One region of the Wenzhouxiangella psychrophila genome, then DNA from elsewhere that is predicted to be linked to it. Evidence: predicted binding sites of a transcription regulator. Region 1 holds the regulator's gene; each other region holds the start of a gene.
The links. The regulator sigma-54, encoded in region 1, starts transcription at its own class of promoters, with help from an activator protein. The targets are predictions, from matches to a motif close to TGGCANGNTNCNTGCTT.
Positions count from the first base shown of each region.

Region 2: the regulator sigma-54 is predicted to act here: its motif matches at 2,826-2,842, upstream of ACDC66_RS00030 (P-II family nitrogen regulator).
Region 3: the regulator sigma-54 is predicted to act here: its motif matches at 2,186-2,202, upstream of ACDC66_RS14645 (pilin).
Region 4: the regulator sigma-54 is predicted to act here: its motif matches at 2,709-2,725, upstream of ACDC66_RS04215 (DUF4168 domain-containing protein).

Region 1 covers NZ_JBHJMQ010000010.1:97,210-101,316, reverse strand. The annotation lists gene lptA (lipopolysaccharide transport periplasmic protein LptA) at 1-407, shown strand, start outside; gene lptB (LPS export ABC transporter ATP-binding protein) at 411-1,130, shown strand; gene ACDC66_RS12670 (RNA polymerase factor sigma-54) at 1,345-2,766, shown strand; gene hpf (ribosome hibernation-promoting factor, HPF/YfiA family) at 2,819-3,139, shown strand; gene ACDC66_RS12660 (PTS sugar transporter subunit IIA) at 3,171-3,641, shown strand; gene hprK (HPr(Ser) kinase/phosphatase) at 3,638-4,107, shown strand, end outside.
Region 2 covers NZ_JBHJMQ010000001.1:5,668-9,774, reverse strand. The annotation lists gene ACDC66_RS00040 (macro domain-containing protein) at 643-1,134, opposite strand; gene amt (ammonium transporter) at 1,184-2,440, opposite strand; gene ACDC66_RS00030 (P-II family nitrogen regulator) at 2,455-2,793, opposite strand; gene mutM (bifunctional DNA-formamidopyrimidine glycosylase/DNA-(apurinic or apyrimidinic site) lyase) at 3,010-3,822, shown strand; gene ACDC66_RS00020 (DUF3185 family protein) at 3,904-4,107, shown strand, end outside.
Region 3 covers NZ_JBHJMQ010000015.1:11,565-15,671, reverse strand. The annotation lists gene ACDC66_RS14655 (transposase) at 166-318, opposite strand; gene ACDC66_RS14650 (transposase) at 1,334-1,480, shown strand; gene ACDC66_RS14645 (pilin) at 2,297-2,731, shown strand; gene ACDC66_RS14640 (hypothetical protein) at 2,873-4,107, shown strand, end outside.
Region 4 covers NZ_JBHJMQ010000002.1:340,123-344,229, forward strand. The annotation lists gene rnr (ribonuclease R) at 1-882, shown strand, start outside; gene rlmB (23S rRNA (guanosine(2251)-2'-O)-methyltransferase RlmB) at 897-1,628, shown strand; gene ACDC66_RS04210 (nucleoside deaminase) at 1,628-2,203, shown strand; gene ACDC66_RS04215 (DUF4168 domain-containing protein) at 2,288-2,662, opposite strand; gene ACDC66_RS04220 (sensor histidine kinase) at 2,842-4,107, shown strand, end outside.

The DNA of each region.
Region 1 (4,107 bases):
CGGAAAACGCCACCTACGACCATGCAAGCGGGGCCACCCACTTGCGGGAGAACGTGCAGATTACCCGGGGTGGCATGAAAGTCACGGCCGACGAAGGGTATACGTATCGCGGCGAGAACGGCCTGAAGCGCGTCGAACTGTTCGGTAGCCCCGTCCGCTGGTGGGCGACGACGGAAAGCGGAGACGAGACCACCGGCCATGCTGACGAGGTCATCTATGATCTGGTCGCGAGAACCATCACCCTGATCGGCAACGCCTATATCGAGGAACCGCGCGGCACATTCTCGGGCGACGAACTGGTCTACAACCTCGACACCCAGGCGACAGAAGGCCGCGGCGGCATCCAGATGACCATCGAGCCCGACGAAATCGATAATCAAGACGATGACGAGACGGAGCCGAACTGACCCGTGCTGATCGCCGAGCAACTGGCCAAGCGTTACAAGGGACGTGCCGTGGTGCACGGCATGTCGATGCAGGTCGACACGGGTGAGATCGTCGGCCTGCTCGGACCCAACGGTGCCGGCAAGACCACCTGCTTTTACATGGTCGTGGGCCTGGTCACCGCCGACGGCGGTCGAATCGAACTGGACGGTCGAGACATCACCCGCTCGAGCATGAACCAGAGATCCCGCTACGGACTGGGTTATCTACCGCAGGAAGCCTCGATTTTCCGGCGCCTGTCGGTAGCCGACAACATCATGGCCGTGCTGGAACTCAGGCGCGAACTGGACCGCAGCAAGCGGCGCAACGAGCTCGGGCGCCTGCTGGAGGAGTTCTCGGTCAGCCACCTGGCCGACCAATCCGGCATCAGCCTGTCCGGCGGCGAGCGCCGACGCGTGGAGATCGCCCGAGCCCTGGCCGCCAACCCCTCCTACATCCTCCTCGACGAGCCCTTCGCCGGCGTGGACCCGATCTCGGTGGGCGAAATCCAGCACATCGTCAAACACCTCACCGAACGCGACATCGGCATCCTGATCACCGACCACAACGTGCGCGAAACCCTTGGCATTTGTGACCGCGCCTACATCATCAGCGAAGGCCGACTGCTGACCCACGGCGCCCCGGAAGCGGTGATGGCCGACGAGAATGTGCGCAATGTGTATCTGGGGCGCGAATTCCGGCTCTGAAGTCCTGAAACCGTGTAACCACGGACTCTTGCTCATCCTTCACCACCTGAACGCCCCATTCTCGAGCATCGCGGATCCGCTGATCCCGAGCTGCGGCATTTGATCCCCGCTCGCTTTCCGTGCTTTTCCGTGCTTTCCGTGGTTCCATGGGTTTTGCGGCTTCGCCGAAGCCCCAACTGGTCCGATTCTGGCTTTTGGGCGTAGAATCGAAGTCATGAAACAGGGTGCTAGTCTCCAGCTCAAGCTGGGCCAGAAGCTCAAGCTGGCGCCGCAGTTGCGGCAAGCCATTGCCCTGCTGCAGCTCAACCGCGTGGAGTTGCGCCAGACCATCCGCGAGGCGCTCGACACCAACCCCATGCTCGAGCGCAGCGAAGAATCGCTTCCCGACGACGGCCAGGACACGGCCGGCGAGGAGTTCGACGGCGACCTGGAAGTCGATTACGGCGACGACTACGGATTCGACGACCTGCCGGAGGGCTACTCGGTCACGTCCGGCCCTGCGCCCAACTATGACGAGTTCATCAGCGACCGTGCCGACGAGTCCTTGCAGCAGCACTTGCTCTGGCAGGTCAACCTGGCCGGTTTCAGCAGAACCGACGAGGCAATTGCACGCGCTATCATTTACGCGCTTGACGAGGACGGCTACCTGCAGGATGACCTCACAACGCTGCGCGCATCCCTGGCGCCGGAGTACCTGGTCAGCACCGAGGAGGTGGCCGCGGTTCTGGAACGCGTGCAGCACTTCGAGCCGATCGGCGTTGCCAGTCGCAGCGTGGGCGAGAGCCTGCTGGTGCAACTCAAGGCGATGCCGTCGAGCACCCCCGCACTGGGTCTGGCCTGCCATCTGGTCGAGCGACACCTGGAGGATCTGGGCAAACAGGACATCCGGGCGATGATGCGCGCCACCGGCATGGACGAGCCCGAAATCCAGGCCGCCCTGGCCGTCATCCGACGCTGCAACCCGCATCCCTGCTCGCGTTTCGGCCGAGATGACGAGAACTACATCGTCCCCGATGTCTACATTCACCCTTCCGAAGACGGCTGGCGCGTGACGCTCAACCCCGACAACGACCCCGGCCTGCAGCTCAACGGCATGTACATGAAACTCGCCAAACAGGCCCGTGGCGAAGACAAGAAATACCTCAGCAACCGGCTACAGGAGGCGCGCTGGCTGATCAGCGGCCTGGAGATGCGCAACCAGACGCTGCAGGCGGTCACGCGGGCCATCGTGGAGCGCCAGCACGATTTCTTCAACGAGGGTGAAACCGGGCTCAAACCTCTGCTCCAACGCGAGGTGGCCGAGTCCATCGGCGTGCACGAATCGACCGTCTCGCGCGCGACCACCCAGAAATACGCCCACACCCCGCGCGGCGTTTTCGAACTCAAGTACTTCTTTTCGGTCGGAATCGATACGCAGGACGGTCAGCAGATCGCCGCCACGGCGGTCAAGGCTCGGGTGCGCCGGCTGATTACCGAGGAACCTCCCCGCCAGCCGCTGTCCGACCAGGCACTGGCCGACCGACTCGCCGAGGGCGGTATCCGGCTGGCGCGACGGACGGTGGCCAAGTACCGTGAGCAACTCGGCATCCCGGGTTCGGCACAGCGTCGACGGGCCGCTCGACTGCAAACGGGCTGAACGTCCGCACCGGACTGTATTAACATTGACTTGCGCAACTAGGAGCGACCTGATGCAACTCGAAGTCACTGGACAGAACATCGAAATCACCCAGGCCCTGAAAGCCTACATTGCCGAAAAGAGCGAGCGTCTTGAACGCCACTTCGACAATCTCATCTCGGGCCATATCGTGCTGCACCTCGAAAAGCTGGAGCACACCGTCGAGGGCACCATCACGGTTGGCGGTCGCACCAACCCGCTCCATGCCGAGGCCAAGTCCGAAGACATGTATGCCGCCATCGACGCGCTCATGGACAAACTCGACCGCCAGGTCCGGCGACACAAGGACAAAGTCACGTCTCATCGCAATTCGCGCCCGGCCGAGGCCGGCTGAGCCCGGTGGCTCGGTAAAGGGGTCCGATCTCATGCAGCTTGTTGACGTGCTCTCGACCGACCGCATCGCGGTCGATATCTCCGTTTCGAGCAAGAAGACCCTGCTGGAGAAGGCGGCCGAACTGCTGGCCGCCGCCCCTGGCAGCGCCGATGCCCGGGATATTTTCGACAGCCTTTGCCAGCGCGAGCGTCTTGGATCAACGGGCCTGGGCCACGGCGTGGCCATTCCGCACGGTCGCGTCGACAATCAGGAGAACGTCGCCGGCGCGATGATCCGTCTCAAGCGTCCGATCGACTTCGACGCCCCCGATCACGAAAAGGTCGATCTCTTTTTCGCCCTGGCAGTGCCGGGGCAATGTACCGATGCTCACCTGCGGCTGCTCGCCGAGATGGCTGAGCGCCTGGGTCGCGATTCCCAGCGCGACGCTTTGCGCTCCATCAATGATGCCGACGAGCTGCTGCGCTTGCTGTCGACCAATCCGGCCGACGCCCAGGCGCAATGACTCAGCGCGTCACGCCGGCCGAACTCTACGAGCAGTTTTCAGATCGCCTCGATCTGCGCTGGATCAGCGGCAAATCAGAGGCCGGCAAGCGCGAAATCGAGCCCACCGGCTTCCATTCGCGACCGTCCCTGGTCGGGTTCCTCACGCCAATCCACTCGACGCGTGTCCAGGTCATCGGTCGCGAAGAGTTCGATTGGCTCGAAGGCCTGGACTCCCGTACCCGCTGGGAAACGCTGGCGCGGATCATGGACGATCGCCCCGCCGCCATCATTGTTGCCAACGGCCTGGAAGTGGCCGACGACCTGGTCAAGCTCGCACGCGAGAACGAAACCCCGATCCTGGCTTCCAGCCAGAATGACTGGGAACTCGTCAATTTCCTCGAATACCAGATCTCACGGCGGCTTGCCGCCCGGGAGACCCTGCACGGCGTTTTCATGGAGATCTTCACCATCGGCGTGTTGATCAC
Region 2 (4,107 bases), on a different contig from region 1:
GAAAAAAGTAACCAAAAGCGCGCTGAAAAGATTACGGATGCGCCGCAAGAACAACGAGACGTGCGGGCTTCAGGATTTTGCTTAAGCCTTCGCTCCAGCTCCGTCTAGACACATGGCGTCTTCGACGTCCCTGGGGCGTAGTCTGCATTCTGGTGGCACGATCTCGATCACCCCGGCTTTGGCTGCGCCATCGGAGAAGACTTCGGGTGAATGCGCCCTGGCTCTGGATCCTGGCACCGACCTCGAACGCTCGCTTTCGAAGTCGTGCGGCTGCGTGCGGGCCTGCCCAAACGGACGTCGTAAGCCCGCCTGCGTCTCAGAGATTACAAACGAAGCCCCAGACAAAATACTGAAGCCACTCCCCGGTGGGACTCCTGGGACGAGTCCGTCATCTTTTCAGCGCGCTTTTGGTGACTTTTCTCGCGCAAGAGAAAAGTTACCCGCCATCAGCCTGCGGAGCAGGCGGGCGGAACAGCCTTTGAAGTGTCGAAGCCCCCACCGCTGCCTCGGAGCAACAAGCTGTTTGCCGATAAGGCAATGAAGGAGTCACCGCAAGAGCCTGCGAAGCAGGCCGGGCGAAATAGCCTTTGACGTGTCGAAGCCCGCACCGCGCCCGGTGGCGCCAAACCACCCGGCGCCCCGTCACTGCATGAGGCGCTCAAACACCTTCACGGTCTTCTTGTCGAACAGCACAAAGCGAACGTGCAAGTTCGATGGCGCATGTGCGCGGACCGTCTCGAGCGCAATTCGCGCTGCCTTTTCCAGAGGATAGCCAAAGGCCCCGGCCGACAGGGCCGGGAAGCCGATCGACTTGATGCTGTTCTCCTCTGCCAGGCGCAGGGCATTGCGATAGCCGTCGGCGAGCAGGCGATCGGCCGGCTCATCCAGCCCGTAGCGGGGGCCGAGGACGTGGATCACCCAGCGATTGGGCAGCTCGAAGGCTTCCGTGATAACCGCCTCGCCGGGGTCGATCGGGGCCAGGGGCTGGCAGGCCTCCGCCAGCTCCGGGCCGGCGGCGCGGTGCAGGGCGCCGGCCACGCCGCCGCCGGGCATCAGTTGCGCGTTGGCGGCGTTGACCACGGCATCGAGGTCGGGCTGGCGTGCAATGTCGCCCTCAACGATTTCGAGTGGCATGTGGCCTCCGTTTCCGTTGGACCCGGCCCCATGATGCCATGACGCCCGCTCAGTCTCCGCCAGCGGGGGCGAACTCCGGATACGCCTCCATGCCACAGTCAACGCGGTCAAGACCGGCGGCTTCGTCGTCGGGGTGGACGCGCAGGCCCATCGTCACGCGCAGGATCGCCCAGATGGCGAGACTGGCGGCGAACACGAAACCACCGATAACAGCCAGGCCGGCCAGCTGCCCGCCCCAGGTGGCATCCCCGTTGGTCCAGAGCACGATCAGGACACCCCAGATGCCGCACGTGCCGTGCACCGAGATGGCGCCGACCGGATCGTCGATTTTGAGCTTGTCGAGCAGCATGATGGAAGCGACCACCAGGCCACCGCCGACCAGTCCGATCAGCAGGGCCTGCACCGGCGTGGGCGAGAGCGGGTCGGCCGTGATCGAGACCAGGCCGGCCAACGCGCCGTTGAGCGCCATGGTCAGATCGGCCTTGCCGAAGGCGGCACGCGCGACCAGCAGGGCAGCAACCAGGCCGGCGGCCGCGGCGGTGTTGGTGTTGACGAACACCCGCGCGACGTTGTTGGCCGACTCGACGCTGGAGACCGCCAGTTCCGAGCCGCCGTTGAAACCGAACCAGCCCATCCAGAGGATGAAGGTGCCCAGGGTAGCCAGAGGCAGGTTGGCGCCGGGGATGGCGCGCGCCTTGCCGTCGGGTCCGAAGCGGCCCTGTCGGGGGCCCAACAACAGGACACCGGCGAGCGCGGCGGCCGCGCCGGCCATGTGCACGATGCCCGAGCCGGCGTAGTCGCTGTAACCCAGCCCGTCGAGGAATCCGCCGCCCCAGCTCCAGTAGCCCTGGACGGGATAGATGAAGCCGGTGAGCACGACCGCAAAGGCAAGAAAGCTCCACAGCTTCATGCGTTCGGCCACGGCACCCGAGACGATCGACATGGCCGTGGCCACGAAAACCACCTGGAACATGAAGTCCGACAGGCTCGAGTAGTAGAGGTCACCGTCGCTGGCCAGCACCGCCTCGGTGCTGTTGTCGGCGGCCGAAAGCAGCCAGTCGATACCGGGCCAGATGCTATTGATGCCGTCGGCGGGGTACATCAGGTTGTAGCCGATGATCAGGTACATCAAGCAGGCGATGGAGTAGAGGGCAACGTTCTTGGTCAGTATCTCGACCGTGTTCTTGGCCCGGACCAGGCCCGCTTCGAGCATGATGAAGCCGGCGGCCATCCACATGACCAGCGCGGCACAGACCAGGAAGTAGAAGGTGTCGAGGGCGTAACGTGTTTCGATAATGGCTTCCATGGTTTCCGTCTCCCTTAGATGGCGTCCTGGTCACGTTCGCCGGTGCGAATACGAATGACCTGATCAAGCTCGGCGACGAAGATCTTGCCGTCGCCGATCCGGCCGCTGCCGGCCGAAACCTGGATGGCTTCGATCACGTCCTGGAGCCGATCGCTATCGACGGCGATTTCGAGTTTGATCTTGGGCAGGAAGTCGACGTGGTATTCCGCGCCGCGGTAGAGCTCGGTGTGGCCTTTCTGCCGGCCGAAGCCGCGCACCTCGGTCAGCGTCATGCCGGTGACGCCGACCTCGGCCAGCGCCGAGCGCACCGGGTCGAGCTTGAAGGGTTTGATGATGGCCGTGACCAGTTTCATGAAGAATCTCCCGTGAATGTCCCAGAAAGACAGCGCAAGCCTCGTGCCAGATCTGCAAGCCATTGATTAGAGGAGATTTGTGGAGCTTGAACCCCTTGCCGCTGCCCAGATTAGAGGCAGATGTTGCTCACAATCAGGGCAGGCCGGTCATCGGGCCGCGGCGCAGCATGGGCGATAATGCGCTCCGGTGTTTCTCATCCGGACCACGCATCGCCCATGCCCGAGTTACCCGAAGTCGAAACCACCCGCCGCGGTCTCAAACCGCTGGTCGTGGGCCGGCGCATTGCCGGGATCACCATCCGGCAACGCCAGCTACGCTGGCCGATTCCGCGGGAAGTCGACGACATCTCGGGGCGGACCATTACCGCCCTGCAGCGTCGCGCCAAATGGCTGATCTGGCGCCTGGAGTCCGGATCGCTGTTATGGCACCTGGGCATGTCGGGATCCTTTCGCGGCTGGCAACATCCCCCGGCTCCGGGACCGCACGACCATGTCGATCTGCAGGTCGAGGACGGCTACCTGATCCGCTTTACCGATCCGCGCCGTTTCGGCGCCCTCTTGTGGGGCGGCGACAACCCGCTCGAGCATCCGCGCCTGGCAACACTGGGCCCCGAACCGCTGGGCGGCGAATTCGACGGCGAATGGCTATGGCGACTAAGCCGTGGGCGAAAGGCTTCCGTCAAGCTGTTCATCATGGATGCAAAGACCGTGGTCGGCGTGGGCAATATCTATGCCTCCGAAGCCCTGTTCGCGGCCGGCATCCACCCCCGAAGACCGGCCGGACGGATAAGCCGGGCGCGCTACGACATCCTCGCCGGCACCATCAGGCAGACCCTGGCCGACGCAATCGAACTCGGAGGGACTTCACTGCGCGACTTCACCGTGGGCGACGGCACGCCCGGGTATTTCGGGCAGTCGCTGCAAGTCTATGGCCGCGAGGGCGATCCCTGCCGAAGCTGCCGTGAGCCGATACGACGCGAAGTCATCGGCCAGCGCAGCACGTTCTTCTGTCCCCGTTGCCAGCGGTAAGTGCCAACGCGGTCGGCTGTACAGGCCGGCTCCGTGCGAGCTATGCTCTGTGCTGGGGGACTCATCTAAGGAGGCACGTTCATGAGCACGAACCGCATTATCGGCATCATCCTGATCATCGTCGGCGGCGGACTGTTGTTCTTCGGCCTGCAGGCCACCGGCTCGCTGACCGAAGAAGTCCACGAAACCTTTACCGGTCGCTTCACCGACGAAACCACCTGGTACCTGCTCGGCGGCGGCGCGGCACTGGTCGTCGGCCTGATCATGGCCCTGCGCGGCGGGAAA
Region 3 (4,107 bases), on a different contig from region 1:
TGAGGGCTGCACGCATGTCGCCACCAGGACAATTGCCGAGGTGCTGGATTTGCATGGGTAGTGCAACGATTCTTGCGCACTTTCTCGGAGGCGGCGGTTCCAGTCTGATTCTGAGGCAACCGATTGCTTCTCCGCTTCGTGTTGTTTGTGTGCTTTCACGGTGAGCTAGCGACGCATTCCCCACACGGTGCCCGCGACATGTCTGAGCTTGGCGGCACACAGCATCAGGCCTGACTCACCGTCAGGGAAAGCGCCAACCGCCTTTGTTCGTCGCCGGACATCTCGCATGATCTGTTCAAGCGGATTGTTGGTCCGGATCTAGCGCCAATGCGTTCACGGAAAGCTTTAGTAGGCCAGCGTCTCTCCGATACTGGTCTCGACCAGTTCAGCGGCCTTGACCAGTTTCATAATCCTTGAGCTTGTCAATCATTATCTGGGCCGTATCTAGGGCCACGGCATGATTCTCGGCGGCGCGGCGGTGAACCTAAGATTCCAGCGGGCCACCGCCGTGGATATGAAAAGACTCGACACCTTCCCAATCCGACGCATTGAGACCCTCCAAAGCCTCCAGAAGCAGGTCAATGCCCTTGTTCGGATGCCAGCGGCCAAGAAATGCCATTCGATATAGCGCGCTCTCGCGGGACGGTTGGGCCCTGGAGCGATCGATGGAGCGAGTGCTCGGCAGGAACTCGACATTTCGACCGGAGAGCGCGCTAGCGTCTTCGGCAAGGCGGATTCCGTCAGAACAAACGGTTTTCGAGTCCCGAAGCACGCGCCTGATCGCGCCTCGCACGAGGGGAATGCGCCCCTACGACCAGATGTCGCTTCCTAGCGCCCAAACCACATAGGTAACTTTTCAGTCATTGCCAATGACGAGCCCAATGGCCGCCGGGAAATGCCCAAAGCGCCAGAATCATTCGGGTTGGTCCTGCGGTGACGGCCGCCGAGGTTGCGGGTCTCCCAACGCGCATGACCTTGATAATTTGAACTAAATCTCGCGGAAACCACGGCTTTAGGGTCGACCGTGGCTGCCCAGGGACCTTGAATCGAAAAACCTTAAGATTTGCCCCAAACTCTTCCAATGAGGGAGCAGCGCCCGGCGCCACGACGTGGCAAGGAGCATTCCGTGCAATTTCCTCGGCCAGGTCAACGACAAAAGAGCCGGCGGCCTCGCTTCCATCACCCGAAGTTGGAAAAGACGTGGTCACAAGGACTATAGCTGCATTTTTGATGGGACAAGTGTCAGGCCTTGTAGTTTGCATCGTAAACCTTTGCGATCCTGCTCACCGTTGAACCACACTTCCTTCGGTCTCGCAGAACTTCTGTACTATAATTGAACAAAGCTGGAAGTGATGTAATCAGTCAAAGTAATTCCCCAAATTTCAAGGGCGGAGCGGTTCGCCAGGTGGTCCATCGCGGGCACTCGGTTGCCGAGGTATCGGGGCGGCTTGGCATGTCTTCCTACAGCCTGTATCAGTGAGTCAAGCCGGTCAAGCTGACAACACCGAGCAGCGGCCTCGGAACTGATCGAAGCCCGCAGCGAGGTTCTCAAGTTCCGTGACCAGCTGCGGCGCACGGAAGAAGATTGCGACATCGTTACAAGGATTGCGCGCTACTTTGCAATGCAGCCCGAGTATTTTACCAATTAATCTTCGAGCACCGCGACCAATACAGGGTGGCGACCATGTGTTGGGTGCTCAGGGTCTCGCGAAGCGGCTTCTACGCATAGGTCTACAAGCCACCACGGGACCAGACCAGCCAGGATCCGGGACTCACATCCGCCCAGGGTAGTCGTGTACACCATGCCGCGGGGGTTCGCCGATTGAGAGTAGCCATCGATAGCTGGGCTCGCTCCTCTAGTTTCGACGACTTTGAGATGCTCTACGATTACCCTCGTTAGAACAGTCCTATCGCCAAGAGCTGCATCGATGCCTTCGAACATGCCTCATCCTGAGGCCGGAAGCCTCTATGGGCGGGAGAATCCCGAAGATGTTTCTCCCACCACATCATGTGAGGCATTTCACAAAATCCGCCGCCACGAGGACAGCGTTTTGACCTATCTCGTCAAAAAGTGACATTTTTTGTCACCCCACCCCCGGAAATGTGGCCAATTCCCCTCATTAACTGCAGAATGAATTCATTCCGCAGCGAATATTCGGCCGGCCACTCAAGCTGTTGCCACAGTTGGCACGAGTTGTGCAACAATCATCCCTGAGAGGGAAAGATTCCCTTCGAACTGGTTCCCCAGCCAGATTTAACGTTGTACGACAGAGCAATACCTCTAAAGGAGCAAAAGATGAACACCATGCGCAAACAGTCAGGTTTCACGCTTATCGAACTGATGATCGTGATTGCCATTATCGCCATTCTGGCGGCAATCGCTATTCCGGCCTACCAGGATTACACCATTCGTAGTCAGGTGTCCGAAGGCGCCAACCTTGTCTCCTCAGCCAAGATGTCCGTGGCCCAGGTTTTTGACGAAACTGGCAATTTCCCGGGATCAAATGCATCGGCCGGTCTCCCTGCGTCCGGGAGTATCCAGGGTAATTACACTGCGTCAGTCGGCGTTGGCGCAAGTGGCGTCATCACCGTCACTTATGGCAATGATGCTAATCCAGCAATTGACACCCAATCCATTACCTTCACCCCGAACGATGAAGGTGGCTCAGTTTCGTGGACGTGCGCTGGCGACGGTGTTGACGACAAATATCTCCCGTCCGCTTGTCGGTAAGAATCAAGAAATCAACATATTGATTTACAGGGGCCTTTTCGGGCCCCTGTTTTTTTCTACGACCTAAATCTCTTAATGACAAGTTCGCGCCTCCACACGCTAACCCGTGTAAATTCAATTGCCGCCCTACTCATATTGCTTTTGCCCGCCTACCTGTGGTTGGCGTGGCCAGCCCTCTCAGGCCCTTTCATTTTCGATGATTTCACCAACCTGAAGAACCTGGGCGAACTAGGCGATCAGTTTACGCGCGAATCACTGGGCCGCTATCTGGCTGTCTGGCAGGGCAATCCGGGTCGGCCACTAGCAGCGCTGAGCTTTCTGATCGAGGACCATGCCTGGCCATCTGACCCTGAAGCTTTCAAGCGAAACAACCTGCTATTCCACCTACTAGTCGGTATCGGCGTATTTTCACTGTCTCGCTTGCTCTTTCGAATGCACGATCCGAGCGCCAGCCGGCAGCTCACTGAGACGGTTGCCCTCCTGGTCATGGCCGCCTGGCTGCTCCACCCTTACCAACTGTCGGCATCGATGCTGGTTGTGCAGCGAATGACGATACTTGCCAACGGTTTCATGGTTGGCGGGCTTCTACTCTATCTGACGTGTCTGACGCGACAGAGCAGCCGGTCAATGCTGCCGTTTTTTGGCGCCGTGACGGCGCTTTTCGTCTTCGGCGGGCTTGGTTTTCTCACAAAGGAAAACGGGTTGCTGATCTTTGCCTACGCAACTGCAATCAACCTGACACTTGCCCGATCGACCATCGCGCGACTTCACAGGAACCACCAGCTCGCAATCTGGACGGCTACGGCCGGGATGGCCGTTGCTATGGTGCTCGCGATGCTCTGGAATGTCCGGGATCCGTCCGAGGCCTATGCCACCCGGGACTTCACCTTGATGGAGCGGCTTTTCACGGAGGCGCGAGTTCTTTGGGACTATGTATTCAACATACTCCTTCCCAATATGAATACGAGCATCTTTCACGATGATTTCCCGATTTCCCGGAGCCTGATCGATCCTTGGACGACGGCCGTGGCTATCCCAGCACTACTGATCCTCCTGGCCGCGGCGATATTCCTGAGGAAAACTCGCCCCTACTTTGCCTTCGCCGTGCTGTGGTTCCTGGCCGGACACCTGATTGAATCCACGATCATCCCCCTCGAGCTGTATTTCGAGCACCGCAACTACCTCGCCATGTTCGGACCCTTCCTGGCGATCGTTGCCGGAATATTTCACTGCGGAAAACAGAATCGAAGATGGCTGCTGATCGGCCTGGCCGGCTGGTTATCGCTGTCAGCCTTCCTTACACACCAAACCGCAAGAACATGGGGAGACAGATTAGAACTGGCCGAAGTGTGGAAGCTATCGCACCCTGATTCGAT
Region 4 (4,107 bases), on a different contig from region 1:
GACTCGCAGCAGGCGTATTTCGAATTCGACACAGACGGGCGGGTGGCCAACATCCGGCTTCAGCAGCGTCACGATGCGCACCGCCTGATCGAGGAGCTGATGGTCGCGGCCAATGTCGAGGCGGCCAAGTTCGTCGGTCGCGGCAAGCTGCCCATGCTCTACCGCGTGCATGAGCCGCCGCCGTCGGAGAAGCTCGAAGGGCTCGAGGAGTTCCTGCGCGTCAACGGCATCCAGGTGCGCTGGTCGGAAACGCCCGATCCGCAGCAGTTCGCCGCCATCCAGAACAAGGTGGCGGGTCAGCCGAACCAGTCCCTGGTCAACGCGCAATTGCTGCGCAGTCTCAGCATGGCCGTCTACCAGCCCGAGAACAAGGGGCATTTCGGCCTGGCGCTCGAGCACTACGCGCATTTCACGTCCCCGATCCGCCGCTACCCCGACCTGCTGCTGCACCGCGCGATCAAGCACCTGTGCCGCAACCAGAAGCGCGGGGACTTCCATTACGGCCACACGCGCATGGAAGAGCTGGGCCGGCACTGCTCCTGGACCGAGCGACGGGCCGAAGACGCCTCGCGCGACGTCGAGGAACGCCTCAAGTGCCAGTTCATGCAACGCCATGTTGGCGACGTCTTCGACGGCATCATTTCCGGCGTGACCAGTTTCGGGCTGTTCGTGGAGATCGACGGTCTGGCCGTCAGCGGCCTCGTACACGTCACCGCACTGCCCAACGATTACTATCATTTCGACCCGGTCAGTTCCAGCCTGACGGGCAAGCGCCGCGGCATCCGTTACCGTCTTGCCGACCGCGTCCGTGTCGAAGTCATTGCCGTCAACCTCGAAGAGCGCAAGATCGATTTTCGGCTTTTCGAGCAAGAGGATGATTGAACGGCACAGCGAACATGAAGCGTGAACTGGCGATGGGCATCAATGCCGTCGAGGGGCTGGTCCGAAACGCCCCCGAACGGATCGTGCGTGCCTGGCTCAAACCGGGCAACAGGCGGCTCGACCTGCTTGAGGAGGCATTGCGCTCGACTGGTATTGCCCTCGAGCATGCCGACGAGCGTTCGCTCGATCGCATGGCCGGCAAGGTTCGTCACCAGGGTGTGATCGCCGAGTTCAACCCGCGCCAGCCCGGTGACGACCGTCGCTTGCAGGATTTGCTTGATGAAATCGACGAGCGGGCGCTTTTCCTGGTGCTCGACGGTGTTCAGGATCCCGGCAATCTGGGCGCCTGCCTGCGCACCGCGGCCGCGGCCGGCGTGACCGCCGTCGTCATTCCGCGCAACAAGGCCGTGGGGCTTACACCCGCGGCGCGCCGTGCGGCCGCCGGTGCGGCCGAACGCGTCGAACTGGTGATCGTGACCAACCTGGCCCGCAGCCTGCGTCTGCTGGCGGATCACGACGTCTGGCGCGTCGGGCTGGCGGCCGGAGCCGGGCAGCGCCTTGCCGACGCGCGGCTGGAAGGTCGGCTGGCGGTGGTGCTCGGCGGTGAGGAGGGCGGCATGCGCCGGCTCACCCGAGAGCACTGCGACGAGTTGGTCGAGATACCCATGCCGGGGGCCATCGAAAGCCTGAATGTATCGGTCGCGACGGGCATTGCCCTGTTTGCCGCCGTCGAGAGGAGGATGTGATGAGGGCCAACTTCGGTTTCCGGGTGGATCTTCCGGACTGGATGGAGGAGTTCGCCGAGAAGCTGCCCGATCGCCTGCCCAGCGCGCGCGAGCGGATGGCTGTGGCCATCAGCCTGGCCGACCAGAATGAGCGCCGCAAGACCGGGGGACCATTCGGCGCCCTGGTGGTGGCGCAGGAAAGTGGTGAGGTTGTGGCCCTCGGGGTCAACCGCGTGGAGCATCAGCTATGTTCGGCGGCCCATGCCGAAATCGTGGCCTTGAGCGTGGCTCAGCGGGTGATGGGGTCGTGGAGCCTGGCCAGCACGAGACTGGGTGCTCTGCAGCTTGTCACTTCCTGCGAGCCCTGCGCCATGTGCTTCGGAGCCATTCCCTGGTCGGGTGTGAGCTCGGTTCTGTGTGGCGCAACCAAGGCCGATGCCGAGGCGTCGGGGTTCGATGAAGGAGCCAAGCCGGACGACTGGGTCGAGGCGCTCGAGCGGCGCGGTATCGAGGTTCGGTCGGGGGTCCTGCGCGAAGAGGCCGCGCGTGTACTGGAGCGCTATGCTTCCCGGGGGAATACCATCTACAACCCCTGAGCACAAAAAAACCGGGGCGGCGGACCGCCCCGGTTTTCCATTTCAGGCCTTCATGGGCCCGAGTCATTCAACTTAAGCGAATGATTACTGCAGCATTTCGGTCAGCTTCTGCTGCAGTTCGGGATCGTTCTGGATCGCCATGGCGATCTGGTTGAACGATTCCACGTCCAGGCCCGCGTCCTCGACGGCAGCGGTCATTTCTTCGTTGGCCTGGCGCTGCAGGTCCTGAGCCTTCTCCGGATCTTCGACTTCCTGCAGGCGCGAGGAGAAGTCCTGCTGGATGCCGGAAATCTCGGTCTGCGCTTCAGCAAACTGCTCGAGCTGCTGGTCGCTGACGTCGATGGTTTCAGGCTGCTGCTGTTGCGGTGGCGTTTGCTGACCTTCCTGGGCCACGACGGCCAGGCTGAAGGTCAGGGCGATGAGAGCGGCGAAGAGCTTGGAAGTATTGCCAATGGTCATGTTTCACTCCTTGGTGTCATGTGAGTTTGTCTTGGCGCTTCGGTATATGCAATGGGCGTGCCAGGTGTGGCGTATAAATAAAATCAAGGGTTTACGGCCGGTGCCTGGTTGGCACGCGCGGGTTTTGATGTGTCATAATGATACATGTGACTTTCCTGAGAGCACTTCGAAGCCTTCGTTTGCAGCTCGCACTGCTGGTGGTGCTGCCGCTTGCCGTTTTCGGCACGCTGGCGGTGTGGCTGACCTATGCGGCAGTCGAGGACACGGTCGAGAGCCGGCTGGAGAAGGAGATCGAACTGGTCGCGCGGGCGACGCGTGTACCGGTGGAGCGGGCCCTGCAGGAAGGTAATCTCGACAGCATCAAGCAGACGCTCGATGCGGTCTTCGAGATCGGAAGGGTTTACGGTGCCTATGTCTATGGTGCCGGCGGTCGACGCATCGCCGTGGCGGGCGAGGCCTATCCGGGCCGGCGCGAACAGATCGAGGCCGTCGAGCTGGTGGAGATGGGGGAGGAGCTGGGCCGTTATGCCCAGCTCGCCGGCGAGGACGTGTTTTCCTATTTCGTGCCCCTGACCGGCCCTACCGGCCGAATCGAGGGGCTCCTGCAGGTCGTACGCCTGGAAAGCGAAATCACGCAGCGTCTCAATCAGATCCGGAACCGGACCTGGCTGGCATGGGCGGCGGTGATGGTCGTCATGCTGATGATCGTTGCCATCGGCTACAAGTTGGCCGTAGGGCGCCACGTCGAACGGCTCGTCGGTTCGATGGCACGCATCGAGTCCGGCGATCGCTCGCATCGTGCCGGAACCGACGGGCCGATCGAGATCTCGGGCGTTGCCGCGGCATTCAACCGGATGCTCGACGGTCTCGATCGCATGGCCGGACAGCTCGCCGAGCAGCGCCAGGAACGACGACGAATGGAACGGCGCATGCTGGCCCAGGAGAGTCTGGCCCGGCTGGGACAGTTTTCCTCGGGGGTTGCGCACGAGCTCGGCGCGCCACTGACCGTCATAGACGCCGATACCCGTCGCCTGCAGCGCGACGAGGGCTTGTCCGAGGATTCCAGGCGCCGGCTCGAGCGTATTCGCAGGCAGGTCAACCGCACGCGGGAGCTCATCAACCAGCTCATGGAGTTCGCGCGCAGCGACCGATCCGAGCCTGAGATCGTGGACCTTCGCCGCTTGCTTCAGCGCGTGCTGGCCAGCATTCGACCCGAGTGCGAAAGCCGGGGCATCGAGCTGGAATACGATGAGCCCGAGCGTCGGCTTCAGACGGAAGGGTGGTCGATTCGTCTCGAGCATGCGCTGCTCAATCTCGTCCGGAATGCCGTCCAGGCGGCTGAAACGCGAGTGCGAGTCAGCCTGGATGTCGACGACGGGGGGCGCATCGCGGCGGTGGTCGAGGACGATGGCCCCGGTGTGCCGCCAGCCCAGCGGGAGCGTATT